DNA from 3 places in the Streptomyces sp. NPDC001594 genome. Region 1 is predicted to be linked to each of the others. Evidence: predicted binding sites of a transcription regulator. Region 1 holds the regulator's gene; each other region holds the start of a gene.

Region 1 (9,279 bases):
GTCGATCGACATGGTGCGCTGGGTTCTACTTCCGCTGGTTGCCGTTCCGGGCCGGACCGGTCTCCCGGGCCGCCTGGCTGTCGTCGTACTTCTCGTACGCGTCGACGATACGGCCGATCAGCTTGTGCCGGACGACATCCTCGGAGGTGAGCCGCGAGAAGTGGATGTCGGGTACCCCTTCGAGGATCTCCTGGACCTGGCGCAGACCGCTCCTGGTGCCGTTCGGGAGATCGACCTGCGTGATGTCACCGGTGATGACGATCTTCGAGTCGAACCCGAGGCGGGTCAGGAACATCTTCATCTGCTCGGGGCTGGTGTTCTGCGCCTCGTCGAGGACGACGAAGGCGTCGTTCAGCGTCCGGCCGCGCATGTACGCCAGCGGGGCCACCTCGATGGTGCCGGCGGCCATCAGCCGGGGGATGGAGTCGGGGTCCATCATGTCGTGCAGGGCGTCGTAGAGCGGGCGCAGGTACGGGTCGATCTTGTCGAAGAGGGTGCCCGGCAGGAAGCCGAGCCGCTCCCCCGCCTCGACGGCGGGCCGGGTCAGGATGATCCGGCTGACCTGCTTGGACTGCAGGGCCTGCACGGCCTTGGCCATGGCGAGGTAGGTCTTGCCGGTACCGGCAGGGCCGATGCCGAAGACGATCGTGTTCTTGTCGATCGCGTCGACGTACCGCTTCTGGTTGAGGGTCTTGGGGCGGATGGTGCGGCCGCGGCTGGAGAGGATGTTCTGGGTGAGCACCTCGGCCGGGGTCTCCAGCGGGCGCCCCTCGGCGTCGCTGCCGTTCGCCTTGAGCATGGCGATCGAGCGTTCCACTGCGTCCTCCGTCATCGGCTGCCCGGTGCGGAGCACCAGCATCATCTCGTCGAACAGGCGCTGGATCAGGGCGACTTCCGCCGCTTCCCCGACCGCGCTGACCTGGTTGCCCCGGACGTGGATGTCGGCCCCCGGGAAGGCCTTCTCGATCACGCGCAGCAGCGCGTCGCCCGAGCCGAGCACGGTCACCATCGGGTGCGTCGCCGGGACGGTGAAGTGGGCTCGCGTCTGGCCCGGAACGGGGCTGTGGGCTGTCGGTGTCTGAGTCATGGGCCGGCACTGTGGCCTGCGCATACCTCCCGCTGAGGGGCCGCGCCGATCGACGGCCTCCGGAGTACCAAGGGTACGTCCACCCCCGACCGTTCCCGAGGGGTTTTCCGGCCCGGGCCGGGGCCCCTCCTAGGCGGGGCTGCGGAAGCCGATGGTGGGGACGGCGCGGCGGCGGGAGCAGGGGCCGGCGCCGGGCGGGACGAGGGCGTCCAGGAAGCCGTAGCGGCCGCGCAGCTCCTCGGGGGCGGTGCGCCACCAGTGGGCCACCTCGGACCAGCCCGGGGCGGAGAGGGAGCCGCCGAACTCCTGCACCGAGAGGGCGGCGGTCAGGCCGGCGAAGGCCAGCCGGTCCGCCAGCGGCCACCCCGCCAGGCTGCCGGTGACGAACCCGGCCACGTACACGTCCCCGGCCCCGGTGGGGTCCAGGGCGTCGACGGTGATGGCGGGGGCCTCCGCGGTCTCCCCGGTCCGGGAGTCCACGGCGTACGAGCCCTCCGAGCCCATGGTCACCACCGCGACCGGCACCTTCTCCGCCAGTGCCCGGGCCGCGGCGCGGGGACAGTCGGTGCGGGTGTAGCGCATGGCCTCGCCGGCGTTGGGCAGGAAGGCCTCGCAGTGCTCCAGGTCGGTCAGGGAGCCGAGCTCCCAGCGGCCGGTGTCGTCCCAGCCGACGTCGGCGAAGATCCGCGAGCCGCGGCGGGCCGCCTCCCCGATCCAGTCCTCGCGCCGGTCGGCGGCGAGCGAGGCCACGGCGGCCCGCGTCCTCGGCGGACACCAGGGGAAGGGGCCGGGGCCGGCCGGGGGCGGGGCCTCGTGGCCGTGGGAGACCATCGTGCGCTCGCCCTCGTAGGCCATGGAGACGGTGACCGGGCTGTGCCAGCCCTGGACGGTGCGGGACATCGACAGGTCGATGCCCTCGCCCTGCGCCAGGGCGTCCCAGCAGTACTCGCCGTAGTGGTCGTCGCCGAAGGCCGCGGCGAGGGAGGTGCGGAGCCCCAGGCGGGCCAGGGCGGTGGCCATGTTGGCGACGCCGCCGGGGCTGGAGCCCATGCCGCGCGCCCAGGACTCCGTCCCGCGGACGGGGGCGGAGTCGAGGCCGGTGAAGATGATGTCGAGGAAGACCGTGCCGGTCAGGAAGACGTCGCAGCCCGGCTCCTGGGGGTCGCGCAGGGGGCCGAGCGGGTCGAGGTCGTCGAGTGCGTGGAGCGCTCCGGGGCGGCTGGTGCGGCTGTCCCGACTGGTCACGGTGTACTCCCCGTTGAAGTGTCGTTTCTGCGGTCGGCCGAGGGGCTGCCAGGTCTGCCCGGGGGCCCCGAGGCCGAATCCAGTGTGACGCACCTCACCTGAGCCGGGCTCTCCTCCCGCCTTCGCCCCACTGGTGCGCGGAGCGGGCCCCTGCCCGCACCCGCACCGCGCGGCTACCGCTTCGGCAGGGCGACCCGGGAGAGGTCGGCCGCGACGGTCAGCTCCCCCTCGAACCCCGCCGCCCGCGCCTCCCGTTCGAACTCCGAGGGGTCGGAGTAGCGCTGCGAGAAGTGCGTCAGCACCAGGTGCCGGACCCCGGCGTCCCGCGCCGCGCCCGCCGCCTGCCCGGCGGTGAGGTGGCCGTGGTCCTCCGCGAGCGCCCGGTCCGCGTCGAGGAACGTGGACTCGATGACCAGCATGTCGCAGCCCTCGGCCAGCTCGGTCACCCCCGGGCACAGCCGGGTGTCCATGACGAAGGCGAACCGCTGCCCCGCCCGGTGCTCGCTGACGTCCTCCAGGGTGACCTCCCCCAGCCGCCCCTCGCGCTGGATCCGCCCGACGTCCGGGCCCTTGATCCCGTACCGCGCGAGCAGCTCCGGCCGCATCCGGCGCCCGTCCGGCTCGGTGAGCCGGTAGCCGAAGGACTCCACCGGGTGCGACAGCCGGCGGGCCTCCAGGACGTACGAGGGGCCCTGCGCGAGCACCCCGTCCTCCGCCACCGGCTCCTCCCGCAGCCGTACCGTCTCCCGGTAGGCGGTCGCGTACCGCAGCCGGTCGAAGAACTTCTGCCCGGAGGCCGGGTAGTGCGCGGTCACGGGGTGCGGGACCTGGTCGAGGTTGATCCGCTGGATCACCCCGGCCAGGCCGAGGCTGTGGTCACCGTGGAAGTGGGTGACGCAGATCCGGTTGATGTCGTGGGCCGCGACACCGGCCCGCAGCATCTGCCGTTGCGTGCCCTCGCCCGGGTCGAAGAGGATGCCCTCGCCGTCCCAGCGCAGCAGGTAGCCGTTGTGGTTGCGGTGCCGGGTGGGCACCTGGCTGGCGGTGCCGAGGACCACGAACTCGCGTACGGACACGGACCGCTACCCGGGGGGCCACTGGAGGCCGCGGCCGCCCAGGACGTGCAGGTGGGCGTGGAAGACGGTCTGGCCCGCGCCCGCGCCGGTGTTGAACACGACCCGGTAGCCGTGGTCGGCGACCTTCTCCTCGGCGGCGATCTCCCCGGCCTCACGCAGTATGTCGGCGATCACGGCCGGCTCGGCGGCGGCGAGGGAGGCGGCGTCGGGGTAGTGCACCTTCGGGATGACCAGCACGTGCGTCGGCGCCTGCGGGTTGATGTCCCGGAAGGCCAGGGTGGTTTCGGTCTCCCGGACCACGGTCGCGGGGATCTTCCCCTCGACGATCTTGCAGAACAGGCAGTCCGCCTGCGGTTCCCCGGCCATGGCTGCGCCTCCCGTGACGTTGATCGGTCGGGGCATGCTACCGGCCCGGCCCCCGCGTCCGCCCGACCGGCCGAGCGGGCCTCGACCTTCCCGCGCGAGCGCCCCGAGCGGCGCGGGCGGGGACGGCGGCGCCCACGCCCCGGCCCCGCCCGCGGAACACGGCGCGTACGGCCGGCCGCACGCGCCGGCCCGTGCGGCCGCGGCGCCCGACCCGCGGCCGCCGGATCAGCCCGCCGCGCCCGGTGCCGCGCACCGGCGCGTTGACGGAGCGCCTTCTAGCCCCAGCGTCCCGTGCGTGCCAGCAGCACGGCGGTGGCCGCCGTGCCCGCCGTCGAGGTGCGCAGGACGCTGGGGCCCAGCCGGTACGGGCGGGCGCCCGCCTCCGCGAAGGCGGCCAGTTCCTCCGGGGAGACCCCGCCCTCGGGGCCGACCACCAGGACCACCGAGCCCGACTCCGGCAGGGCGGCCGTCGCCAGCGGCTCCGAGCCCGCCTCGCGGTCCTCGTGCAGCACCATCGCCAGGTCGGCTCCGGCCAGCAGGGCGGCCACCTGCTTGGTGGACAGCGCCTCGCCGACCTCCGGGAAGCGCACCCGGCGCGACTGCTTGCCCGACTCCCGCGCGGTGGACCGCCACTTGGCCAGGGACTTGGCCCCGCGGTCGCCGCGCCACTGGGTGATGCACCGCGAGGCCTGCCACGGCACGATGGCGTCGACGCCGGTCTCCGTCATCGTCTCGACCGCGACCTCGCCGCGGTCGCCCTTGGGCAGCGCCTGCACCACCGTGATCCGCACGGTCGGCTCCGGCTCCTCCCGGATCTCGTTCAGGTCCATGACCACCAGGCGGTCCTTGCCCTCGGCCGCCTTGACCACGCCCTCCGTCCAGCGGCCCCGCCCGTCGGTGAGGACCACGTCCTCACCGGGGCCCAGCCGCTTCACGGACACCGCGTGCCGTCCCTCGGGGCCCTCCAGCACGAACTCCGGCCCCGCGGGGACCTCTTCGACCACGAACACGGGGGCCGTCATGACGCTCTCCTCATCTGCAACACCTTCAACGCACTCTGCGCCTCGGCCAGTTCGGCCGCCAGCACCTCCACCAGCTCCCCCGCGGGCAGCGCCCGGGCCAGCCGGTGCCCCTGCCCGGCCCACAGCCCCATGCCCTGCGGGTCCCCGGCCGCGGCGGCCGCCTTGCGCAGCCCCGAGGTCATGTGGTGGATCTGGGGGTAGGCGGCCGGGGCGTAGGGGCCGTGCTCGCGCACGAACCGGTTCACCAGGCTCCGCGCGGGCCGGCCCGAGAAGGCCCGGGTCAGCTCGGTGTGCGGGAACATCGGGTCGGTCAGGGCCTTCTTGTGCAGGGGGTGGGCGCCCGACTCCCGGCAGGCCAGGAAGGCCGTGCCGAGCTGCGCCGCCTCCGCGCCCGCCGCGAGCAGCGCGGCGATCTGCGCGCCGCGCATCACCCCGCCCGCCGCGATGATCGGCAGGGCCACGGCCTCGCGGACCTGGGTGACCAGGGTGAGCAGTCCTACGCCGGCCGTGCCGTCGGTCTGCGGGTCGTCGCGGTGGGTGCCCTGGTGACCGCCGGCCTCGACGCCCTGGACGCACACGGCGTCGGCGCCGGCCGCCTGGGCGGTGCGGGCCTCCTCGGCCGAGGTCACGGTGACGATCGTGTAGGTGCCGGCCGCCCGCAGGCGCGCCAGGGCCGCGGGGTCGGGGCAGCCGAAGGTGAAGGAGACGACCCGGACCGGGTCCTCCAGCAGGATGGCGAGCTTGGCGTCGTAGCCGTCGTCGCTGGTGCCGATGATGTCCTCCTCGGCGAGGGAGACCTCGTACCAGCTCGCCTCGCCGGCCAGCTGCCCGCGGTAGGCCTCGACGGCGGCCGGGTCGGCGTGGTCGGCCTGCGGCAGGAAGAGGTTCACGCCGAAGGGGCGCCGGGTGAGCCCGCGCGTCTGTTTGATCTCCTGGTACATGCCGTCGGCGGTCTTGTAGCCGCCGGCCAGGAAGCCGAGGCCGCCCGCTTCGCACACGGCGGCGACGAGGGGCGGGCCGGAGACGCCGCCCGCCATGGGAGCCTGCACGATCGGGTACGGGTGGAGACCGTTCGGTGCGGAGGACATGGACTGCATCGTGCCATGTCCGGGTCACGGCTCCGAATCATGGCATTCGCCTGGCATAGTCCGCTTTCCCGGCGGGGCCGGAGCGGCGAGAGCCCGGTACGGGGTCTCCCGTACCGGGCTCTCGCGGAGTCCGTCCGCCGAGCGGTCAGCGGCCGTTGAACGCGTCCTTCAGGCGGCTGAACAGGCCCTGCTGGCCCGGCGCGAACTGGCCCATGGGCCGCTCCTCGCCGCGCAGCTTGGCGAGCTGGCGCAGCAGCTCCTCCTGCTGGGCGTCCAGCTTGCCGGGGGTGGTGACCTCGACGTGGACGATCAGGTCGCCGCGGCCGCCGCCGCGCAGGTGCGTGACGCCGCGCCCGTGCAGCGGGATCGCCTGGCCGGACTGGGTGCCCGGGCGGATGTCGATCTCCTCCATGCCGTCCAGCGTCTCCAGCGGGCACTTGGTGCCCAGGGCCGCCGCCGTCATGGGGATGGTGACCGTGCAGTGCAGGTCGTCCCCGCGCCGCTGGAAGGTCGGGTGCGGCAGCTCGTGGATCTCCACGTAGAGGTCGCCGGCGGGGCCGCCGCCGGGGCCGACCTCGCCCTCGCCCGCGAGCTGGATCCGGGTGCCGTTCTCGACGCCGGCCGGGATCTTGACCGTCAGGCTGCGGCGGGAGCGGACCCGGCCGTCGCCCGCGCACTCGGGGCACGGGGTCGGGACCACGGTGCCGAAGCCCTGGCACTGCGGGCAGGGGCGCGAGGTCATGACCTGGCCCAGGAAGGACCGGGTGACCTGCGAGACCTCACCGCGGCCGCGGCACATGTCACAGGTCTGCGCGGAGGTGCCGGGGGCGGCGCCCTCGCCGGAGCAGGTGCCGCACACCACGGCGGTGTCGACCTGGATCTCCTTGGTCGTGCCGAAGGCGGCCTCGTCCAGCTCCAGGTCGAGGCGGATCATGGCGTCCTGGCCGCGGCGGGTCCGCGAGCGCGGGCCGCGCTGCGAGGCCTGGCCGAAGAAGGCGTCCATGATGTCGGAGAAGTTGCCGAAGCCGCCCGCCCCGAAGCCGCCCGCGCCGCCACCGCCGCCCGAGGAGGACAGCGGGTCGCCGCCGAGGTCGTAGACCTGCTTCTTCTGCGGATCGGAGAGGACCTCATAGGCCGCGTTGATCTCCTTGAAGCGCTCCTGCGTCTTCGGGTCCGGATTCACGTCCGGGTGGAGTTCACGCGCGAGGCGGCGGAAGGCCTTCTTGATCTCGTCCTGCGATGCGTCGCGGCGCACGCCGAGTACGGCGTAGTAGTCCGTGGCCACTTACGACTCCGCCAGGATCTGTCCGACGTAACGTGCCACTGCGCGTACCGCTCCCATCGTTCCGGGGTAGTCCATGCGGGTCGGTCCGACCACGCCGAGTTTGGCGACTGCTTCGCCGCCCGAACCGTAGCCGACGGACACGACCGACGTGGAGTTGAGCCCCTCGTAGGCGTTCTCGTGCCCGATCCGTACGGCCATCCCCGACTCCCCGGCCTCGCCCAGCAGCTTGAGGAGCACCACGTGCTCCTCGAGCGCTTCCAGGACGGGCCTGATCGTCAAGGGAAAATCATGTCCGAAGCGAGTGAGGTTGGCGGTGCCGCCGATCATCAGCCGCTCCTCCGCCTCCTCGGCCAGGGTTTCGAGGAGGGTCGCGAGCACCGCCTTGACGGTGGCCCGGTCGTCGACCTCGAACGACTCCGGCAGGTCCTGCACCAGGTTCGGGACGTCGGTGAAACGCCGGCCGACCACCCGGCTGTTGAGCCGTGCCCGCAGGTCGGCGAGGGATTGCTCGCCGAAGGGGGTCTGGGTGTCCACCATGCGCTGCTCGACCCGTCCGGTGTCGGTGATCAGCACGAGCATCAGGCGGGCCGGGGCCAGCGACAGCAGCTCGACGTGCCGGACGGTGGAGCGGGTCAGCGACGGGTACTGGACGACGGCCACCTGGCGGGTGAGCTGCGCGAGCAGCCGCACCGTGCGGCCGACGACGTCGTCGAGGTCGACGGCCCCGTCGAGGAAGTTCTGGATGGCCCGGCGCTCGGGCGTCGACAGCGGCTTGACGCCGGCCAGCTTGTCGACGAAGAGGCGGTAGCCCTTGTCGGTGGGGATCCGGCCGGCGCTGGTGTGGGGCTGGGCGATGTAGCCCTCCTCCTCCAGCACGGCCATGTCGTTGCGCACGGTGGCCGGTGAGACGCCCAGCTTGTGCCGCTCGGTGAGGGCCTTGGAGCCCACGGGCTCCTCCGTCCCGACGTAGTCCTGGACGATGGCGCGCAGCACTTCGAGTCTGCGTTCACTGAGCATCGCGCACACCTCCGGATGCGGTCGGTCGTCGGGCGGTCGTGGTCGGGCGGTCCTGCGGTCCTGCGGTCTTGATCGGCTGGCACTCTGCTCGGCCGAGTGCCAGAGATCCCCCGGTCAGTGTACGGCCGGGTAGTACGCAGCAGGCAAGGGTGGCCCGCCAGGGTAGCGTCGCGGCATGGACGTACGTTGGGAAGAGGCGGGCTGGGAACGGGTGGCCCCGCGGGTGGGCCGGCGACGGCTCCCGGTGTGGGACTGCACGGTGGGGCTGGTGGTGGGGGACGACTCGGTGCTCCTGATCGACCCCGGATCGAGCGTCCGGGAGGGGGCTGAGATCCGTGCCGAGGCGGAGCGGCTGACCGGCCGGCACGTGACCCATATCGCATTCACGCACGGACATTTCGACCACGTGCTGGGCGGTGCCGCCTTCGCGGGCGCCCGGACCTACGGCGCGGTGGGGCTGGACCGGCTGCTGGCCACGCCCGGGGGCCGTGAGGAGCTCCGGTACAGCGCGGTGGCCCAGGGCCTGGCGGAGGACGAGGCCGCCGAGGCGTGCGACCTGCTGACGGCGCCCGGGCACCTGGTGTCGGGCGAGTGGACGCTGGAGCTCGGCGGGCTCCAGGTGCTGCTGGCGAACGTGGGGCCCGCGCATTCCCAGCACGACCTGGCCGTCTTCGTGCCGGGCGAGCGGGAGACGGTGTTCTGCGGGGACCTGGTCGAGGAGTCCGGGGAGCCCCAGGCGGGCTCGGACGCGGTGCCGGGCCAGTGGCCGGCGGCGCTGGACCGGCTGCTGTCACTGGGCGGGGAGGACGCCCTGTACGTGCCGGGTCACGGAGCGGTGGTGGACGCGGGCTTCGTGCGTGCGCAACGCGCCACACTGGCGGCCCGGTTCGGCGTGTCGGGAGCGTGAGGGCCGCGGCTCTCCTAGTGTCGGCCGGATGCGTGAGTACTCCCCCGACCTGACCCCGCAGTGGAAGCGCCCCAAGCCCGTGCCGGAGGTGCCTGCCGACCCCGATCTGGTGGTCGAGGTGGCGGGCACGGACTTCTGCGGCGCGGTGGTGGCGTGCGAGGCGGGCACGGTGACCCTGGAGGACCG
Region 2 (9,279 bases), on a different contig from region 1:
CGCGTCGTGGCCATCGCCGTCGAGGCCGCCCGCGCGTTCGGCTACACCACCCTCTCCTGCTCCTCCACCGGCAACCTGGCCGGCGCCGTCGGCGCCGCGGCCGCCCGCGCCGGCTTCCGGTCCTGCGTCTTCATCCCGCACGACCTGGAGCAGGGCAAGGTCGTCATGGCCGGTGTCTACGGTGGCGACCTGGTCGGCATCGAGGGCAACTACGACGACGTGAACCGCTTCTGCTCCGAGCTCATCGGCGACCCGCTGGGCGAGGGCTGGGGCTTCGTCAACGTCAACCTGCGCCCGTACTACGGCGAGGGCTCCAAGACGCTCGCCTACGAGATCTGCGAGCAGCTCGGCTGGCAGCTGCCCGACCAGCTCGTCATCCCGATCGCGTCCGGTTCGCAGCTCACGAAGATCGACAAGGGTCTGCAGGAGCTGATCAAGCTCGGCCTGGTCGAGGACAAGCCGTACAGGATCTTCGGCGCCCAGGCCGAGGGCTGCTCCCCGGTGTCCACGGCCTTCAAGGCCGGCCACGACGTGGTGCGCCCGCAGAAGCCGAACACGATCGCCAAGTCCCTGGCCATCGGCAACCCGGCGGACGGCCCGTACGTGCTCGACATCGCCCGCCGCACCGGCGGCTTCGTCGAGGACGTCGACGACGAGCAGGTCGTCGAGGCGATCCGGATCCTGGCGCAGACCGAGGGCATCTTCGCCGAGACCGCGGGCGGCGTGACCGTCGGCGTGACGAAGAAGCTCATCGAGAACGGGGTCCTGGACCCCTCGCTGACCACCGTGGTCCTGAACACCGGTGACGGCCTCAAGACCCTGGAGGCGGTGGCCGGCACCGGCCAGACCGCCACCATCCGCCCGAGCCTGGACGCGTTCCGCGCCGCCGGCCTGGCCTGACCCTTCCCTCGCACTACACGGAAAGGCGGTAGCGCCATGAGCGTCAACGTCCGCATCCCCACCATCCTGCGCACCTACACCGGCGGCGCCGCCGAGGTCCCGGCCGAGGGCGCGACCCTGGCCGAGGTGATCGACTCCCTGGAGGCGAACCACCCGGGCATCGCCGCGCGCGTCCTGGACGACCAGGGCAAGCTGCGCCGCTTCGTGAACGTCTACGTCAACGACGACGACGTGCGCTTCGAGGGCGGCCTGCAGACGGCGACGCCGGACGGCGCGGGCGTCTCGATCATCCCCGCCGTCGCCGGCGGCTGCTGAGCCGTCGCGCGCCCGGAAGTAATCAGAATTGCCCCCTCCGCTAGAAGCGGAGGGGGCAATTCTGCTTGATTGGGCGCGGTAGAGTTGGGGAAGTCCCCTCCGCTGTTCTTGCCCGCCGCATATGAACGGGCTGTATGAGGGTTGACATTGAGTCAACATGCGTGCGCCTTTTGGGGCATTGGTGCGGTTCGTCTGGCCCGACTTGCCCAGGAATACGCCAACTTTTCAGCCCATTTCCACGTTTGCGCGTGTCCAGATTTCTCGTCGGAATGACCTGTTGCAGACAGCAGCGGTGCGGATACATTCAGCCCCGGTCGAGGCGTTCCGGCGCAAGTTCTGACCCGGGTCCGCGAAGTGCGGACCTGCGCAAGGGCCAGTAATAGGGGAGTTAGGCATGGCTCAGGGCACCGTCAAGTGGTTCAACGCGGAGAAGGGCTACGGCTTCATCGCGGTCGACGGTGGCGCGGATGTGTTCGTCCACTACAGCGCCATCCAGATGGACGGGTACCGCACCCTTGAAGAGGGTCAGCGGGTCGAGTTCGAGATCTCGCAGGGCCAGAAGGGTCCGCAGGCTGACATGGTCAAGCTCGCGGCCGGCTGAGTCGAAGCGCGATCGGCCACCGACGCACGCACCAACACGTGAGGGGCCCCCATCCCGGCCGGGATGCGGGCCCCTCACGTATGTCCCGGACCGGTACGGCGCGCACGCCGGCCCGGCATGTCTCGAAGCCGCTTGCACTCGTGGGGGCCGAGTGCTAATCATTGGCGTTAGCACTCTCCGGGTGAGAGTGCTACAAGACGAGGACCGGGCCGGTGAGGCCCGCAGGGTCCGGCGGGAAGGAACCGCCGGGTCGGCAGGCCGTCCGTCGCGGGCGCGGGCGCGGTCCGGAGCAATCCACCCTCCCCTGACGCTTGGCGGCGTGGGGGGAACCCCAGTCCTGGAGGACCACTTCAGATGGCCAAGATCATTTCGTTCAACGAGGAGGCCCGGCGCGGTCTCGAGCGTGGCATGAACCAGCTCGCCGACGCCGTCAAGGTCACCCTTGGCCCCAAGGGTCGCAACGTCGTCCTTGAGAAGAAGTGGGGTGCGCCCACGATCACCAACGACGGCGTCTCCATCGCCAAGGAGATCGAGCTCGAGGACCCGTACGAGAAGATCGGCGCCGAGCTGGTCAAGGAAGTCGCCAAGAAGACGGACGACGTCGCCGGCGACGGTACGACCACCGCCACCGTCCTTGCCCAGGCGCTCGTCCGCGAGGGTCTGCGCAACGTGGCCGCCGGTGCCAACCCGATGGCCCTCAAGCGTGGTATCGAGAAGGCCGTCGAGGCCGTCTCCGCCGCCCTGCTCGCCCAGGCCAAGGATGTCGAGACCAAGGAGCAGATCGCTTCCACGGCCTCCATCTCCGCCGCCGACACCCAGATCGGCGAGCTCATCGCCGAGGCCATGGACAAGGTCGGCAAGGAAGGCGTCATCACCGTCGAGGAGTCCCAGACCTTCGGTCTGGAGCTGGAGCTCACCGAGGGCATGCGCTTCGACAAGGGCTACATCTCGGCGTACTTCGCCACCGACATGGAGCGTATGGAGGCGTCCCTCGACGACCCGTACATCCTGATCGTCAACTCCAAGATCGGCTCGGTCAAGGACCTGCTGCCGCTCCTGGAGAAGGTCATGCAGTCCGGCAAGCCGCTGCTGATCATCGCCGAGGACGTCGAGGGCGAGGCCCTGTCGACCCTGGTCGTCAACAAGATCCGCGGCACCTTCAAGTCCGTCGCCGTCAAGGCCCCGGGCTTCGGCGACCGCCGCAAGGCCATGCTCGGCGACATCGCCATCCTCACGGGCGGCACGGTCATCTCCGAGGAGGTCGGCCTCAAGCTGGAGAACGCCGGTCTCGACCTGCTCGGCCGCGCCCGCAAGGTCGTCATCACCAAGGACGAGACCACCATCGTCGACGGTGCCGGTGACAGCGACCAGGTCCAGGGCCGCGTCAACCAGATCCGCGCCGAGATCGAGAACTCCGACTCGGACTACGACCGCGAGAAGCTCCAGGAGCGCCTCGCGAAGCTGGCCGGCGGCGTGGCCGTCATCAAGGCCGGCGCCGCGACCGAGGTCGAGCTCAAGGAGCGCAAGCACCGCATCGAGGACGCCGTTCGCAACGCGAAGGCGGCCGTCGAGGAGGGCATCGTCGCCGGCGGTGGCGTGGCCCTGCTGCAGGCCTCCTCGGTCTTCGAGAAGCTGGAGCTCACCGGTGACGAGGCGACCGGCGCCAACGCCGTGAAGCTCGCGCTGGAGGCCCCGCTGAAGCAGATCGCCGTCAACGGTGGTCTCGAGGGCGGCGTCGTCGTGGAGAAGGTGCGCAACCTGGCCGTCGGCCACGGTCTGAACGCCGCCACGGGCGAGTACGTCGACATGATCGCCGAGGGCATCATCGACCCGGCGAAGGTCACGCGCTCCGCGCTGCAGAACGCCGCGTCCATCGCCGCGCTGTTCCTGACCACCGAGGCCGTCATCGCCGACAAGCCGGAGAAGGCCGCCGCCGCTCCGGGCGGCATGCCGGGCGGTGACATGGACTTCTGATCGGCCCCGCGCTGATCGGCTGTTCTCGAACGAGGGCGGCACCCCTTCCTTGCGGAGGGGGTGCCGCCCTCGGGCGTTTCAGTGGGCGTAGTCCTTGAGCTCCTCGGTGGTGAGCGGGAACCCGACCGGCTCGGGGAGTGCGAGGGTTCCGCCGTATGGGCAGGAATCCTGCTGGCGGTAGTGTCCGCCTTCCGGCTCGCTGTAGACGGTGAGGGTGTCGCTGTCACGGTCGATCAACAGGAACACGGGAATGCCCGCCTGTGCGTATCCCTCGTGCTTCTCCTGCCTGTCGCGGGCCTCGGTGTCGTGGTCGTGCGACGTGACCTCGACGGCCATCAGGACCCCTGCGGGATCGGACCACTCGCCGTGGCCGGCGAAGTGCCGCTGCGGGGCGAGCACGCCATCGGGCCGGGCGCGGCCGTTGCGGTACTGCTCGGTGCGGAGCCCGCGCTCGCGGTACAAGCGCAGGTCGGGGCGGTGCGCCATGCACTGGTCCGCGACCCACATGATGATCTCGTCGTGGTCGCCGTCAGGCACCGGCTTGACCTCCAGCCTTCCGTTGATGAATTCGAGCGTGACGGTCTCGGGTGCGCGGCTTGCCAGCGTCTCGAAGTCCTTCAGGGACATCTGGGCGTGTGCGGCGGTGCTGGGGGTCATGGCGTCGCCTCCTCGACACCATGGTGCCCGGGTTCGGCGGCGGCGGAGCGGGGGACTGGTCATCGGCGGTTCCCTTCGCGGACGCGGGCCGCGTGGGCGCGGACCTCGGCCGGGGTGAGGGTCGGGGTGAAGACGGGTGGGCGGGGGCTTTGCGGGCGGCAGGCGCGGCAGCGGCCCTCGGTGAAGGCGGTGGGCGGGCCGGGCGCGCGGCATTCGGTGCATTCGGCGCGGACCGGGGGCGTCGCCGGGGCCGGGGCGGGCGGTGCGGCGGGGAGCTTGGCCTCCAGGCGCTTGCGGAGCAGGGCCGCCGGGTGATGGACCACGGGCGGCAGCCCGGCGGTGAGGGCGAGCCGGATGCGGTCGGGGGTGATGCCCCGGTCCAGCCAGGGCACGAGGAGCGGGGCCAGGGCCGTGCAGTCGGCCTTGGAGAGCGCGAGGGCGGGGGCGACGCGGCCGAGCGAGGCGAGGATGCCGTAGGCGGCGGGGCCGGGGTTGGGGCGGGGGTCAGGGGCAGGCCCGGGGCCGGGGGCGGCTGGGGGCGGTGGCTGTGACGGGGCCGGGGTGTGTGGTGGGGGCGGGGGTGCCTGGGGGAGTGGTGGTGGGGCGGTCGGTGCGGGGGAATCCCTCTGGGTGAACCGGGCCCACCAGGCGCCGTCGCGGGCGGTGCGGGAGAAGTAGGTACGGGTGACCCACCGGGTGGCCTCCCCGGGCAGCCGCTGCCGTACGCGGTGCAGGTGCCCGGCGGTGGCCAGCCGGTTGAGGGCGGTGCGCAGTGCGCACTGGCCCCCCAGGGGCAGGACCGCCGCGAGGGTCTTCACGCTGATGTCGGCGCCGTCCGGCAGCCGGTCGAGGTACCCGGCGACGGCCGCCTCCCGGGCCGGGAGGTGCGCGAAGTCGCGGGCGGTGCGGGGCGCTTGCTCCGGGGCGGCGATTTTTCCGTAGCCGGGCTTGGCGAGGGGGTGCGGGGCAGCACTAAGCTGGCTGGCATCCATGGGGATCGTTGTGTCCGATCTCGTTTGGTCAGGCCCTCGTTCGGTGTTGGCGCACCGGCGGGGGCCGAATTCGTTTCCAGCCGCAAGGTAGGGCCTGTTAGCCCTGTGTGGCAAGCCGGTCACGGATCGTCATCTGGCCTGGTATGGCCGCCGGTTGGGGAGGGTGGTGGGTGGTGGGCTCCGCCCACCACCCATTCCACAGACAAAGCGCTCGGACCCTCGGGGCTTGAGCCCCGGGCGGGGTGGTTGACTGGCCGTATGAGCGACGGGAAGAGCGTTTTCGTCAAGATCTGCGGGCTGAAGACGCCTGAGGACGTCGATGTGGCGGTGGAGGCGGGGGCCGACGCCGTCGGGTTCGTCCTCGCCCCGAACAGCCCCCGTACCCTCACCGCCGATCTGGCGCGCGAGCTCGGGGCTCGGGTGCCGGACGGGGTGCTCACCGTCGGGGTGTTCCGGAAGCAGCCGCTGGAGGAAGTGCGCCGGCTCGCGGAGGAGAGCGGCGTACGCGGCGTACAGCTGCACGGTGACGAGCCCGCCGCGTACTACGACGCGCTGCGCGCGCCCGGCCGCACCCTGCTGCGCGCCACCGCCGAGCACGTCGCGCGCTGCGGCGAGTACGGGGAGGACCTGCTGCTGATCGACGCCCCCGACCCCGGCTCCGGCAAGCCCTGGAACTGGGGATCGGCGCAGTTCACCGCCCCTGAAGGGCGCTGGCTGCTGGCCGGGGGGCTGGGTCCCGGCAATGTGGGGGAGGCCGTCGCCGCGACCGGCGCCTGGGGTGTGGACGTCTCCAGCGGGGTCGAGCGGGAGCGCGGCGTGAAGTCCCCCGAGCTGATCCGGGCCTTCATCGAGGCCGCCCGCGCGATCGTATGATTACTCTGAGTGAGAAAGGAGGGGTGTCGGGCCGCACAGTGGGCAGGACACCCTCATGGAATCGGACCACTCCGGATGGCTGCGCCGCCTGACCGGCCGCCTCCTCCCCACGGCGGGCGGCGGGGGCCGGCCGGTGTTCACGCCGCGCGGCGCCCCCGTCCTCACCGCCGACTTCACCTCCACCGCCCAATGGGTGGCGGGCCGCTCCTGGGCCTATCCCGACGGCGGCCCGGTCAACCCGGGCGACAACAAGCTCGACCACCTCACCGCCGACCCCGCCTACAGCCGTGGCGGCACCTTCCGCGCCACCCGCCGCCCCGACGGGAACTGGGACACCGGGCTGCTCACCACCGAGGGCAGCGACCAGGGCTTCATGGTCCGCACCGGTGACGTCCTGGAGGCCCGCGTCCGGCTGCCCACCGAGACGGGCGCCTGGCCCGCGATCTGGACCTGGCGGGACGGCGGCCAGGAGATCGACGTCTTCGAGTACCACCCCGACAACCCGGACCTCCTCGAACTCTCCAACCACGTCCGCGAGGCCCACCGCTACTACCGCGACCCGTCCGTCCGCCCCGGCGCCTGGATCGACCTCAGGGTCGAGTTCGGTAAGCGGTCCGTCGTCTGGTGGGTGGGCGGCACCCGCGCCTTCTCCGACGGGCGGGGCGTGGGACGCGGCTGGCGCGCGTACCTCATCGTCAACCTGTCCGTGTCCGCCGGCAGGTACCACCCGGCGCCGGGCCCGGAGCAGACGGAGATGTCGTACGAGGTGTCGGAGCTGCGGGTCTACCGGCCCTGAGCCCCGGTCTCCCCGGGCGGTGATCGGCGGGGCGGCCGATAATGGGTCGCGTGGACTCGCTCCGCAGGTCGAGCAAGGCGAAGGCGGCCCTGGCGTTCTGGCCCTTCGGCGTACGGGCGGCCGTGCTGCTGGTCCCCGTACTGCTGGTCGTGCTGGCGGGGGCCTGGGGTGCCGCGCGGAACGCGCTGGGCCTGGGGGCCGTGTCGCCGGGGTGGGTGCTGGCCGTCATCGTCGGCCTGAGCGTGCTGCCCGTCCTGCTGGTGGTGCTCAGCGGGGTCGCGTCGAGCGGCGTCGATCCCGGCAGCGTCAAGGCCTCCCTCACGGCGGCGGCCGGGACCCGGCGCGGGCCGGCCGTCCCCCGCAACCTGGCCTCCGACCGGGCCGTGGCCCCGCTGCGGGGGCTGCGCGGCGCCGAGGTGGTGGTCGTGGACCTGGAGGACGGCCACGCCTGGTGGGAGCACCGGTTGTTGCTGCTGTGCGCGGCGGCCGCCCGGCTCGGCCGGCCCCCGGTCGTCGTCTTCACCGCCCAGCGCCAGGGCAGGCCGGGCCAGTTCATCGGCTGGGCCCGCCCGTCCGACCTCCTCGAACGCCTCCAGGACGCCGACCCTGCCTTGCGCAAGGCGTACCTGGAGGCTTCCGGCCAGGCCGCGGGGGTGCGGATGGCCGAGGCGTCGGGGCCGGGGCCGGCGGCGCGGCTGATGAAGGAGCTCGGCCTGGAGGGCATGCGCGACCTGACCCACCCGCCACCGCGCGAGACCCTCAGCCCGTTCCTGGAGGAACAGCTGCTGGCCCGTGCGGTGAGCGGGTTCGACGCCCTGCCCCACGAGCTCGACGTCCCCCAGCTGGAGCAGCTGTTCACCCCGGTCCTACACACGCGGGCGCTGGAGCGCACGGACGGGGACGCGGCCTGGCTGCGCGCGGCCCTGCTGGACGAGGGCGACTACATCGCCTTCACCGACGCGGGCCGCTACACGGGGATCCTGCCGGGCCCCGCCGTCGCCAGGGTCGCCCTACTGGCGCTGCTGCCGCCTTGAGGGCCCGTCAGAGCGCCGCGATGAAGGTCCCCCAGGCCGATGCGCGGAACACGAGGTGCGGGCCGCCCGGGACCTTGGAGTCCCGGACGGGGACGAGGTCGGTGTGGGCGTCGCACACCTCGACGCAGTCCCCGCCGCTGGCTCCGCTGTAGGTGGACTTGCGCCAGGTGGCCATCTCGACGCAGTCGCCGCCACTGCCGCCGCTGTAGCTGGACTTGTGCCAGGCAGCCGTCGCGAGGTCGTACTCAAGCATGCTGGTCATGTTCGTAATCCTCCGCGACCGACTCGATCAAGGCCAGGGACTTACGCGGTGGGAGCGCGTTGGCCATGAGCTGATCGTAGGTCAGGGCGTGGTCGGCGACAGTGGCCGGATCGTCCAACAGCTGGCCTGTTCCCATGGCTTGGATGTAGGCGAGTGGGGGCGCGTCCTCGAACGACATCAGCTTGAGGGAGCCCTCCATGGCGGCGTGCATGCCCGCGCTGAACGGGAGTACCTGAACGATGATCCGGCGCCTGCGGATCAGGGCGGCGATGTGGCGTAGCACCTCGGCCACCACCGCCTTGCTGTCGCCCGCACGACGCAGGACCGTCTCGTCAAGGACGCACCACAACATGGGCGTTGTTGGGTCGGCGAGTACCGCTGCGCGGTCCAGCCGGTTGGCGACCAGCTCATCGATGTCCGACTCCGGCGCCGTCGGAAGCCCGGCGCGGAACATCTCTCGCGCGTAGGCCTCAGTCTGGAGCAGCCCAGGGATCAGCTGGGGCGCGTACTCCCGGATGGCCAGGGCCTCCGCTTCCGCCTCGGCGGCCTCCACGAAGTGGTCGGGGTACTTGGACTTGCCCTGCTTCGCGCAGTTGCGGGCGAAGAAGCCGTTGGTCCCCAGGATCCCGTCTATCGACGCGGCGAGTTCGGGGGTGATGCGGCGCGTGCCCGCCTCCATCTGGCCGACGTACGAGCCGCTGACGAACAGCTTCTCGCCGAGGCCGGCCTGGCTCATGGCGGCGCGTTCGCGGGCTACGCGGAGTTCGGCGCCCAGGAGGGCGCGGGGTGAGGCGGGGTCGAGGTTCTTTCCTGGCATGGCAACTCCCGGTCCAACATCTGCGGTTGATGCGGTGGCCCACCTTGAAGGCTAGCGG
Region 3 (9,279 bases), on a different contig from region 1:
CGCGCCGCGTCCTCCGCCGCGAGCAGGGCCAGGTCCACCGGCTCGGGGCGCGGCGCGGGCCCCCCGTCGAGGCGGGCCAGGAGCAGCAGGTCGGCGGCGATCCGCTGGAGCCGTCCGGTGTCGGCCAGCGCGGCCTCCACCGAGGCCCGGTCGGGCCGCTCCATGGCCAGGGCCACCTCCAGCCGGGAGCGGACGGCGGCCAGCGGGTTGCGCAGCTCGTGCGAGGCGTCGGCGGTGAACTGCCGCTGCCGGGCGTCGGAGCGCTCCAGCCGGTCGAGGGTGTCGTTGACGGTCCGCGCCAGCTGGGCGATCTCGTCGGCGCCGCCGGGGTCGGGGACGCGGCGGTCGAGCTCGCTCGCGGTGACCGCGGCCAGCCCGGAGCGGATGGCGGTGACGGGGCGCAGCGCGTGCCCGGTGGCCCACCAGGCCACGGCCGCCGCGAAGGCGATCATCGGTGGCGCCCCGGCGAGCAGGGCGACGGCGACGGCGCGGGTGGCGGCGTCCACGTCCCCGAGCACGGTCATGGCGTACACGGTGCGCGGGGCGGCCGGGTCGTGCGCCCCGGGCGGGCCGGGGGCGTCGACGGCGACGACCACGCGCCGCTGGCCGCCGGGGTGCGCGGGGGCCAGCACGGCGGACCGGGAGTCCTGGCCGGGGCCGGGGCGCAGTCCGTCGAGGCGGGGGATGTCGCGGGGATCCCCGCCGGCGGCGGTGCTCGCGACGGTGCGGCCCTGGGCGTCGCGTACGAGGACCAGGTCGACCCCGCCCTCCGGCGCGGGCAGCCGGCCGCCGGGCGGGAGGGTGCGGGTGTCGGCCTGCGCGGCGACCTTGCGGGCGGCGAGCTCGGTGCGGCCGGTGGTGTCGTCGAGGAGGTTGCCGCGCATGAGGGTGTAGAGCCAGAGCCCGCCGGCGGCTAGCACGGCGGCCATGGCGAGCGCGGCGGCGAGTGCGGTCCGGGCGCGCAGGCTGCTGACCAATGCGGGCCTCCCTCAGCCGCCGTCGGGGGCCAGGCGGTAGCCGGTGCCGTGGACGGTGCGGATGGAGCGGCGGCCGAAGGGGGCGTCGATCTTCTTGCGCAGGGAGGAGACGTAGACCTCGACGATGTTGGGGTCGATGCCGTGCGGGGAGTCCCAGACCTCGTCGAGGATGTCCTGCTTGGCGACGGCCCGGCCGGGGCGTTCCATCAGGCAGGCGAGCACGCCGAGCTCGCGGGCGGTGAGTTCGATGTCGCGCGTGCCGCGGCGGCAGCGGCGGTCGTGCGGGTCGAGGACCAGGTCACCGGCGCGGAGCACGGCGGGCGCCGGGCCGGGGCCGGCGGCGCGGCGGGCGAGGGCGCGCAGGCGGGCGCCGAGGACGACGAAGGAGAACGGCTTGGTGAGGTAGTCGTCGGCCCCGGCGTCGAGCCCCTCGGCCTCGTCGTACTCGCCGTCCTTGGCGGTGAGGATCAGGACGGGGGTGGGGTCGTCGTGGGCGCGCATCCGGGCGCAGATCTCGGCGCCGCCGGGGCCGGGGAGCATGAGGTCCAGCAGCACGACGTCGTAGGGGCCGCCGGTGAGGGCCAGCTCCAGCCCGCGGTGCCCGTCGTGGGCGACCTCGACGCGGTGGCCTTCGGCGGACAGGCCCTGCCGGAGGGACTCGGCCAGGTTCTCTTCGTCTTCGACGACCAGGATGCGCACGCGCCAAGCCTCACATACCGGGCGCCGTCCCCCCGCGGGGCTGGATGTGGCGGGGCCGGGTGCGGCAGGGCCGGTTTGGGCCAAACGGGGCCACCCGCGGCCGGAATACGCGGATCCAGCAGAGCGTGTTGGCACTCCGCTTGACCGAGTGCTAATCGCCGGAATAGTGTCACACCTGGCACTCGCCACCGGTGAGTGCCAACACAGCGACAGGCAGGTCCGGCACCCGCGACGACGGATCGACCTGGTCGCCACCTCAGACAGTTAACCCCGGATCTCCGAAGGGGGAGGTCGGATCGTGACGACCGCCAGCTCCAAGGTTGCCATCAAGCCGCTTGAGGACCGCATCGTGGTCCAGCCGCTCGACGCCGAGCAGACCACGGCCTCCGGCCTGGTCATCCCGGACACCGCGAAGGAGAAGCCCCAGGAGGGCGTCGTCCTCGCGGTCGGCCCGGGCCGCTTCGAGGACGGCCAGCGTCTCCCGCTGGACGTCTCCGTCGGCGACATCGTGCTGTACAGCAAGTACGGCGGCACCGAAGTGAAGTACAGCGGCGAGGAGTACCTCGTCCTCTCGGCCCGCGACGTGCTCGCGATCGTCGAGAAGTAATCACTTCTCACGCATTGCTTTGAACTGCGCCCCTGGTCACCCCGCTGATTGCCGGGCGGCGAGGGGCGCGGTTCGTTAAACCCGAGTTTTCGAGAGGGCTGAACCGCTCCCATGGCGAAGATCCTGAAGTTCGACGAGGACGCCCGTCGCGCCCTCGAGCGCGGCGTCAACAAGCTTGCCGACACGGTGAAGGTGACGATCGGCCCCAAGGGCCGCAACGTCGTCATCGACAAGAAGTTCGGCGCCCCCACCATCACCAACGACGGTGTCACCATCGCCCGCGAGGTCGAGCTGGACGACCCGTACGAGAACCTCGGCGCGCAGCTGGTGAAGGAGGTGGCGACCAAGACCAACGACATCGCGGGTGACGGCACCACCACCGCGACCGTGCTCGCCCAGGCGCTCGTCCGCGAGGGTCTGCGCAACGTCGCCGCCGGCGCTTCCCCGGCCGCCCTGAAGAAGGGCATCGACGCCGCGGTCAAGGCCGTGTCCGAGGAGCTCCTCGCGACCGCCCGCCCGATCGAGGACAAGTCCGACATCGCCGCCGTGGCCGCGCTCTCCGCGCAGGACTCGCAGGTCGGCGAGCTCATCGCCGAGGCGATGGACAAGGTCGGCAAGGACGGTGTCATCACCGTCGAGGAGTCCAACGCCTTCGGCCTGGAGCTGGAGTTCACCGAGGGCATGGCCTTCGACAAGGGCTACCTCTCCCCGTACATGGTCACCGACCAGGAGCGTATGGAGGCCGTCCTCGACGACCCGTACATCCTGATCAACCAGGGCAAGATCTCCTCCATCCAGGACCTCCTGCCGCTGCTGGAGAAGGTCATCCAGGCGGGTGGCTCCAAGCCGCTGCTGATCATCGCCGAGGACGTCGAGGGCGAGGCGCTCTCCACCCTCGTCGTCAACAAGATCCGCGGCACCTTCAACGCGGTCGCCGTCAAGGCCCCGGGCTTCGGCGACCGTCGCAAGGCGATGCTCCAGGACATGGCCACCCTCACCGGTGCCACCGTCATCGCCGAGGAGGTCGGCCTCAAGCTCGACCAGGCCGGTCTGGACGTCCTCGGTTCCGCGCGCCGCGTGACCATCTCCAAGGACGACACGACCATCGTCGACGGTGGCGGCAACGCCGCTGACGTCGCGGGCCGCGTCAACCAGATCAAGGCCGAGATCGAGTCCACGGACTCCGACTGGGACCGCGAGAAGCTGCAGGAGCGCCTGGCGAAGCTCGCCGGCGGCGTCTGCGTCATCAAGGTCGGCGCCGCCACCGAGGTGGAGCTCAAGGAGAAGAAGCACCGTCTCGAGGACGCCATCTCCGCGACCCGCGCCGCGGTCGAGGAGGGCATCGTCTCCGGCGGTGGCTCCGCGCTCGTCCACGCCGTCAAGGTCCTCGAGGGCAACCTCGGCCTGACCGGTGACGAGGGCACGGGTGTGGCGGTCGTCCGCCGCGCCGCCGTCGAGCCGCTGCGCTGGATCGCCGAGAACGCCGGCCTCGAGGGCTACGTCATCACCTCGAAGGTGGCGGAGCTGGAGAAGGGCAACGGCTTCAACGCCGCCACCGGCGAGTACGGCGACCTGGTCAAGGCCGGCGTCATCGACCCGGTCAAGGTCACCCGCTCCGCGCTGGAGAACGCCGCTTCCATCGCCTCCCTGCTGCTCACGACCGAGACCCTGGTCGTCGAGAAGCCGGCCGAGGAAGAGGCCGACGCCGGTCACGGCCACGGTCACGGCCACAGCCACTGAGGTCAGCGCCCCTGGGCGCGAGCTGAACGAGAAGGCCCTGGTCACCGCTGCGACGCGGTGGTGACCAGGGCCTCTTGTGTGTCCGCCGGCCCGCTACTCGGGCATCATGCCCATCTGCCGCATCAGGCTCGGGGCGTCGTAGTACCACCAGCCCTCGGCGATCCGGCCGTCGGCGATCCGGAAGGTCGTACATCCCGACATCGTGACTTCCTTGCCGGTCGGGGCGACCCCCATGAACGTTCCCTTCTGGTTGCCCTTCCAGTTCCAGAGGGTCGTGACGCAGTCGCCTTCGGCGATCTGCCGGGTCTGGTCGAAGGAGAAGTCGAACGCTTCCCTCCACGTGCTGATGGTCTGCCGCATGCCGTCGCGGCCGTCGCTCTGGCCCTCGCTCTCCATGATGTCGTGGTCCTTGTAGTCCGCCGCCAGGCACTCGTCCAGGACGGCGAAGTCGCCCTTGAGGATGCACTCCTCGAACATCCGGTTCACGACGAGCTTGTTGAGGTACTCGTCGCGCACCACGTCGAGGTTCATGAACTTCGGCATTCCCTCGCAGAGCGCGACCATCTCCTGGAACATCCGGTCGGTCTCGGGGAGGTGAGAGTTCCTCATGGCCTCCTCGTACGAGGGGAATTCGACGAGGTCCACGTAGTGGGTCTGGGAGTCGCGGTCCCGGCCGATCATGGTGTGGGTGACCGTGCGCTTCCCGCTGGTCTGTTCCGCGTAGCGGTCGATGAGGGCGTTCATCTCGTCGAACCGCCTGGTCTCGTAATCGATTACCTGTACGAACGTCATCGCGTCGCCTCCCGGGGTGGATGGGACACGTCCAGTTTAGGGAGATTTCACCCGTTTGCGGGGGCCTGTGCGGGGGATCTACTGCGGCCCGTACTTGCGCCCCGTCCGGGAGGACACCCCGCCCAGCAGTCCGCGCGGGGTCAGCTTCACCACGCCCATCAGCGCCTTGTACCGCGGGTCGGGGATCGAGACCGTCTTCCCGCGCGCCAGGTCGGCCAGCGCGGCGGCCACCAGCTTGTCGGCGTCGAGCCACATCCAGCCCGGGATGTTGTCGGTGCCCATGCCGGCCCGCTGGTGGAACTCGGTCCGCACGAAGCCCGGGCACAGCGCCATCATCCGCACCCCCGACCCCGCCAGGTCGCGGGCCGCGCCCTGGGTGAACTGCACGACCCAGGCCTTGCTCGCCCCGTAGGTGCCGCGCGGGACGAAGGCGGCCACCGAGGCCACGTTGACGACCCCGCCGCGGCCGCGCGAGCGCATCGACTCCGTCGCCGCCGAGGTCAGCCGCAGCACCGCCTCGATGTGCACCTTCAGCATGGCCAGCTCGTCGGCCATGGAGACCTCCAGGTAGCGGCCCTTGTTGCCGAAGCCGGCGTTGTTGACCAGCAGGTCCACCGGGTGCGTCCGGTCCCGGAGCCGGGTCTCGACCGCCGCGATGCCCTCCTCCGTGGCCAGGTCGGCGGACAGCACCTCGGCCTCGATGCCGTGCCGGTCGTGCAGCTCGGTGGCCTGCTCGGCCAGCCGCTTCGTGTCCCGGGCCACCAGTACGAGGTTGTGGCCCTGGGCGGCGAGCCGCCGGGCGAAGGCGGCGCCGATGCCCGCCGTGGATCCAGTGATCAACGCAGTCGTCATGTGCGCAAAATAGCCGCCCGGGCCGCGCGCCCCCACCCCCGTGGGGCCTTTCCCAAAGGTTCGGCCGAAGATTGCGGCCGGAGCAAAAGGCGGGCTTATGCTCGAAGGGTGATTGAGGCACGCCACCTGCGGATCCTGCGCGCTGTCGCCGGGACCGGTTCCTTCTCCGCCGCCGCCCGCGAACTGGGCTGCACCCAGCCCGCCGTCTCCCAGCAGATGAAGGCCCTGGAACAGTCGGCCGGCACCCCGCTGCTGGTCCGTACGGGCCGCGAGATGCGGCTGACCCAGGCGGGGGAGGCCCTCGTGCGGCACGCCGCCGGGATCCTGGCCGGGCTGACCGCCGCCGAGGAGGAGGTCGCGGCCATCGCCGGGCTGCGCGCCGGGCGGGTCCGACTGGTCTCCTTCCCCAGCGGCAGCTCCACGCTGGTGCCGACCGCGCTCGCGGCGATGCGCGCCGAGCACCCGGGCACCCGGATCTCCCTGGTGGAGGCGGAGCCGCCGCGTTCGGTGGAGATGCTGCGCGAGGGGGACTGCGACCTGGCGCTGGCCTTCCGCTACGGCGGGGCCGCGGCCGTGGCCGAGTGGGAGGACCTCGTGGTCACCCCGCTGCTGACCGACCGGCTCGTCGGGCTGGTGCCCGAGGGGCACCGGCTGGCCGGGGCCGGCCGGGTGGGCATGGCCGAGCTGGCGGACGAGCCCTGGATCGCGGGCTGCCCGCGCTGCCGACGCCATCTGGTGGAGGTGTGCGAGGGCGCGGGCTTCACCCCGCGCATCGACTTCGCCACCGACGACTACCCGGCCGTGGTCGGGCTGGTCGGCGCGGGGCTGGGCGTGGCGGTGCTGCCGGAGCTGGCGGTGGAGTCGGTGCGGGCCAAGGGCGTGAGCGCCCTGGTGGTGGAGCCGGCGGTGGAGCGGGAGGTCGTGGCGCTGACGCTGCCCGACCTGGCCCGTGTGCCGGCGGTGGCGGCGACCCTGGGGGAGCTGGTGCGGGCCGCCGCCCGCTGACGGTCAGTGCGGGGTGATCGGGCCGATCGTGCTGGACGCGGGGATCAGGCGGTGCCGCGCGCGGCCCATCAGTTCCTCGCGTTCGTCCTCGGTGAGGCCGCCCCACACCCCGTAGGGCTCGCGGACGGCGAGTGCGTGCGCGGCGCATTCCGAGCGCACCGGGCAGCGCATGCAGACCTCTTTAGCCGAGGCCTCGCGCGCACTCCTGGCCGCGCCCCGCTCGCCCTCCGGGTGGAAGAAGAGGGAGCTGTCGACCCCTCGGCAGGCCGCGAGCAGCTGCCAGTCCCAGAGGTCGGCGTTCGGTCCGGGGAGGCGGGAGAAATCTGCCATGGGTAGTCCTCTTGGTGCCGGTACTGAGGCGGATACGGTCCATGTCTCCACACCTACTGTCGTAGTAGATGTAAATATGACTCATTGGGAATCTAGCCTCAGACACATGCCAAACGGAAGGAAAGCCGCCAAATAGGGCATAGCTCCAGATGGAGGACGCGCCGAGGGCGCCTCCAGCACCGTGATCGCTTCCTCACGTAGAGTGCCGAAGGTGTTCGTCCGACCCGTAACTCTTTCGAGTGACCGTCGTTGAGAGAGCGAGTGCGGTTGAAACGAGAAGTTCCCGGACAGGTGTCCGAGGGCATCGACCGCACAGGTGACGATACGTACCAGCCTGGAGGCTCAAGGTGACGCGCATCAGCAGCTGCGGAGGGCGGTCATGACTTCCGTCCTCGTCTGCGACGACTCCCCGCTTGCCCGAGAGGCGCTCCGTCGCGCGGTTGCCACCGTGCCCGGCGTCGAGCGTGTGACGACGGCCGCCAACGGTGAGGAAGTCCTCCGCCGCTGGGGTGCCGACCGTTCCGACCTGATCCTGATGGACGTGCGGATGCCCGGCCTCGGAGGTGTCGAGACCGTCCGCCGGCTCCTGTCCGCCGACCCGGGCGCCCGCATCATCATGCTGACGGTCGCCGAGGACCTGGACGGCGTGGCCCTCGCGGTCGCCGCCGGCGCCCGCGGTTACCTGCACAAGGACGCCTCGCGCGCCGAACTGCGGGCCACGGTCACCCAGGCGCTCGCCGACCCGACCTGGCGGCTGGCCCCGCGCCGGCTGCGCTCGGCGGAGATGGGCGCCGCGCCCACTCTCACCGCGCGCGAGATCCAGGTCCTGGAGGGCATGAGCCACGGCCGGTCCAACGCGGAGATCGGGCGCGAGCTCTTCCTCTCCGAGGACACGGTCAAGACGCACGCCCGCAGGCTCTTCAAGAAGCTCGGCGCCTCGGACCGGGCGCACGCCGTGGCGCTCGGCTTCCGCTGGGGTCTCGTCCGCTGACCGCGGGAGCGGTGTCCGGCTGACCGGAGCGGTCCCGTCCGCCGACGGCGGGCGGGGCGGCAGGCCCTCCGGGGGAGACGGGGCAGGAAAGTCCCGTCCCGACCGGTGTCCCGCCGGGGATTGACGGGGCACAATCCAGGGGACGTGTCGCTTCGGGCGCGATGCCGCATCCTTGATGGTGTGCCGCATTCTTGGAGAGGTCGAGTCCTCGGGGACGACGATTCGGGCCGAGCGGAGGGGAGGGCGCAGAAGATGGGTTCCGGCGCACCCGCTCATAACGCTTCGATGCACAACACGGACCGCGATGCCACGAACGCCACGGCGCCAAGGCACCATGGATCGATGCGCGACGACGAGGCCCTGGGGTCATCCCCGGCCACAGGCCCCACCGGCGCCGCCAAAGGCGGCAACGCCGGGGCCGTCAGCGCGCTCGTACGCCGCGCGGTCGACGGCGACGAACAGGCCACGCACGACCTGCTGGCCTTCGTGCACCCCCTCGCCATCCGCTACTGCCGCACCCGGCTGTCGCGGCTCCCGGGTGACGCCCGCCACTTCGTCGAGGACCTGGCGCAGGAGGTGTGCGTCGCCGTCCTGATGGCGCTGCCCCGCTACCGGGACACCGGGCGGCCCTTCGAGGCGTTCGTCTTCGCCATCGCCGCGCACAAGGTCGCCGACCTCCAGCGGGCCGCCATGCGGCACCCGGGCAGCACCGCCGTCCCGTCCGACGAGATGCCGGAGCGGCCCGACGACTCGCTCGGGCCGGAGGAGCGGGCGCTGCTCAGCAGTGACGCCGCCTGGGCCAAGAAGCTGCTGGCCAACCTGCCGGAGAACCAGCGCGAGCTGCTCGTGCTGCGCGTGGCCGTCGGGTTGACCGCCGAGGAGACCGGCCAGATGCTCGGGATGTCCCCGGGCGCGGTGCGGGTGGCGCAGCACCGGGCGCTGAGTCGGCTGCGCGCGCTCGCGGAGCAGTGAGACGGGCGTTTTCTCGGGATTTCCGTCGTAGGAAGCTACGAAACTCCTGGTTGACCTTGGTCGTGGAATGAGACGCCTCGGGATCCCGTTAGCATGGACATCCGCGCTGAGCAAGACCATTGGGAAGGTGTCATGACCGACAGCGGTTCGACTGGAGTGCCCGACAAATTCGCCGCGCTCGGACTGACCTACGACGACGTGCTGCTGCTGCCGGGCGCGTCGGACATGGCTCCGGACGAGATCGACACTTCCTCCCTCATCTCGCGCAACGTCCGCGTGAACGTTCCGCTGCTGTCCGCGGCCATGGACAAGGT

The links. The regulator HrcA, encoded in region 1, represses chaperone genes, less so after heat shock. The targets are predictions, from matches to a motif close to TTNGCACTCNGNNNNNCNGAGTGCNAA.
Positions count from the first base shown of each region.
Region 2: the regulator HrcA is predicted to act here: its motif matches at 1,948-1,974, upstream of groL (chaperonin GroEL).
Region 3: the regulator HrcA is predicted to act here: its motif matches at 1,805-1,831, upstream of groES (co-chaperone GroES).

Region 1 covers NZ_JBIAVB010000006.1:188,368-197,646, forward strand. The annotation lists gene ybeY (rRNA maturation RNase YbeY) at 1-12, opposite strand, end outside; gene ACFY0O_RS14735 (PhoH family protein) at 26-1,087, opposite strand; gene ACFY0O_RS14740 (carbohydrate kinase family protein) at 1,217-2,332, opposite strand; gene ACFY0O_RS14745 (ribonuclease Z) at 2,506-3,408, opposite strand; gene ACFY0O_RS14750 (histidine triad nucleotide-binding protein) at 3,415-3,774, opposite strand; gene ACFY0O_RS14755 (16S rRNA (uracil(1498)-N(3))-methyltransferase) at 4,050-4,796, opposite strand; gene ACFY0O_RS14760 (nitronate monooxygenase) at 4,793-5,884, opposite strand; gene dnaJ (molecular chaperone DnaJ) at 6,030-7,169, opposite strand; gene hrcA (heat-inducible transcriptional repressor HrcA) at 7,170-8,186, opposite strand; gene ACFY0O_RS14775 (MBL fold metallo-hydrolase) at 8,362-9,093, shown strand; gene ACFY0O_RS14780 (DUF3097 domain-containing protein) at 9,122-9,279, shown strand, end outside.
Region 2 covers NZ_JBIAVB010000027.1:17,675-26,953, forward strand. The annotation lists gene thrC (threonine synthase) at 1-900, shown strand, start outside; gene ACFY0O_RS35665 (ubiquitin-like small modifier protein 1) at 937-1,215, shown strand; gene ACFY0O_RS35670 (cold-shock protein) at 1,610-1,816, shown strand; gene groL (chaperonin GroEL) at 2,171-3,790, shown strand; gene ACFY0O_RS35680 (Uma2 family endonuclease) at 3,869-4,447, opposite strand; gene ACFY0O_RS35685 (hypothetical protein) at 4,507-5,439, opposite strand; gene ACFY0O_RS35690 (phosphoribosylanthranilate isomerase) at 5,698-6,312, shown strand; gene ACFY0O_RS35695 (beta-glucanase) at 6,368-7,108, shown strand; gene ACFY0O_RS35700 (hypothetical protein) at 7,159-8,142, shown strand; gene ACFY0O_RS35705 (DUF397 domain-containing protein) at 8,150-8,404, opposite strand; gene ACFY0O_RS35710 (Scr1 family TA system antitoxin-like transcriptional regulator) at 8,388-9,221, opposite strand.
Region 3 covers NZ_JBIAVB010000004.1:422,305-431,583, reverse strand. The annotation lists gene ACFY0O_RS10920 (ATP-binding protein) at 1-977, opposite strand, end outside; gene ACFY0O_RS10915 (response regulator transcription factor) at 990-1,676, opposite strand; gene groES (co-chaperone GroES) at 1,975-2,283, shown strand; gene groL (chaperonin GroEL) at 2,395-4,023, shown strand; gene ACFY0O_RS10900 (ester cyclase) at 4,117-4,815, opposite strand; gene ACFY0O_RS10895 (SDR family NAD(P)-dependent oxidoreductase) at 4,894-5,667, opposite strand; gene ACFY0O_RS10890 (LysR family transcriptional regulator) at 5,776-6,672, shown strand; gene ACFY0O_RS10885 (WhiB family transcriptional regulator) at 6,676-7,002, opposite strand; gene ACFY0O_RS10880 (response regulator transcription factor) at 7,382-7,993, shown strand; gene ACFY0O_RS10875 (sigma-70 family RNA polymerase sigma factor) at 8,336-8,965, shown strand; gene guaB (IMP dehydrogenase) at 9,098-9,279, shown strand, end outside.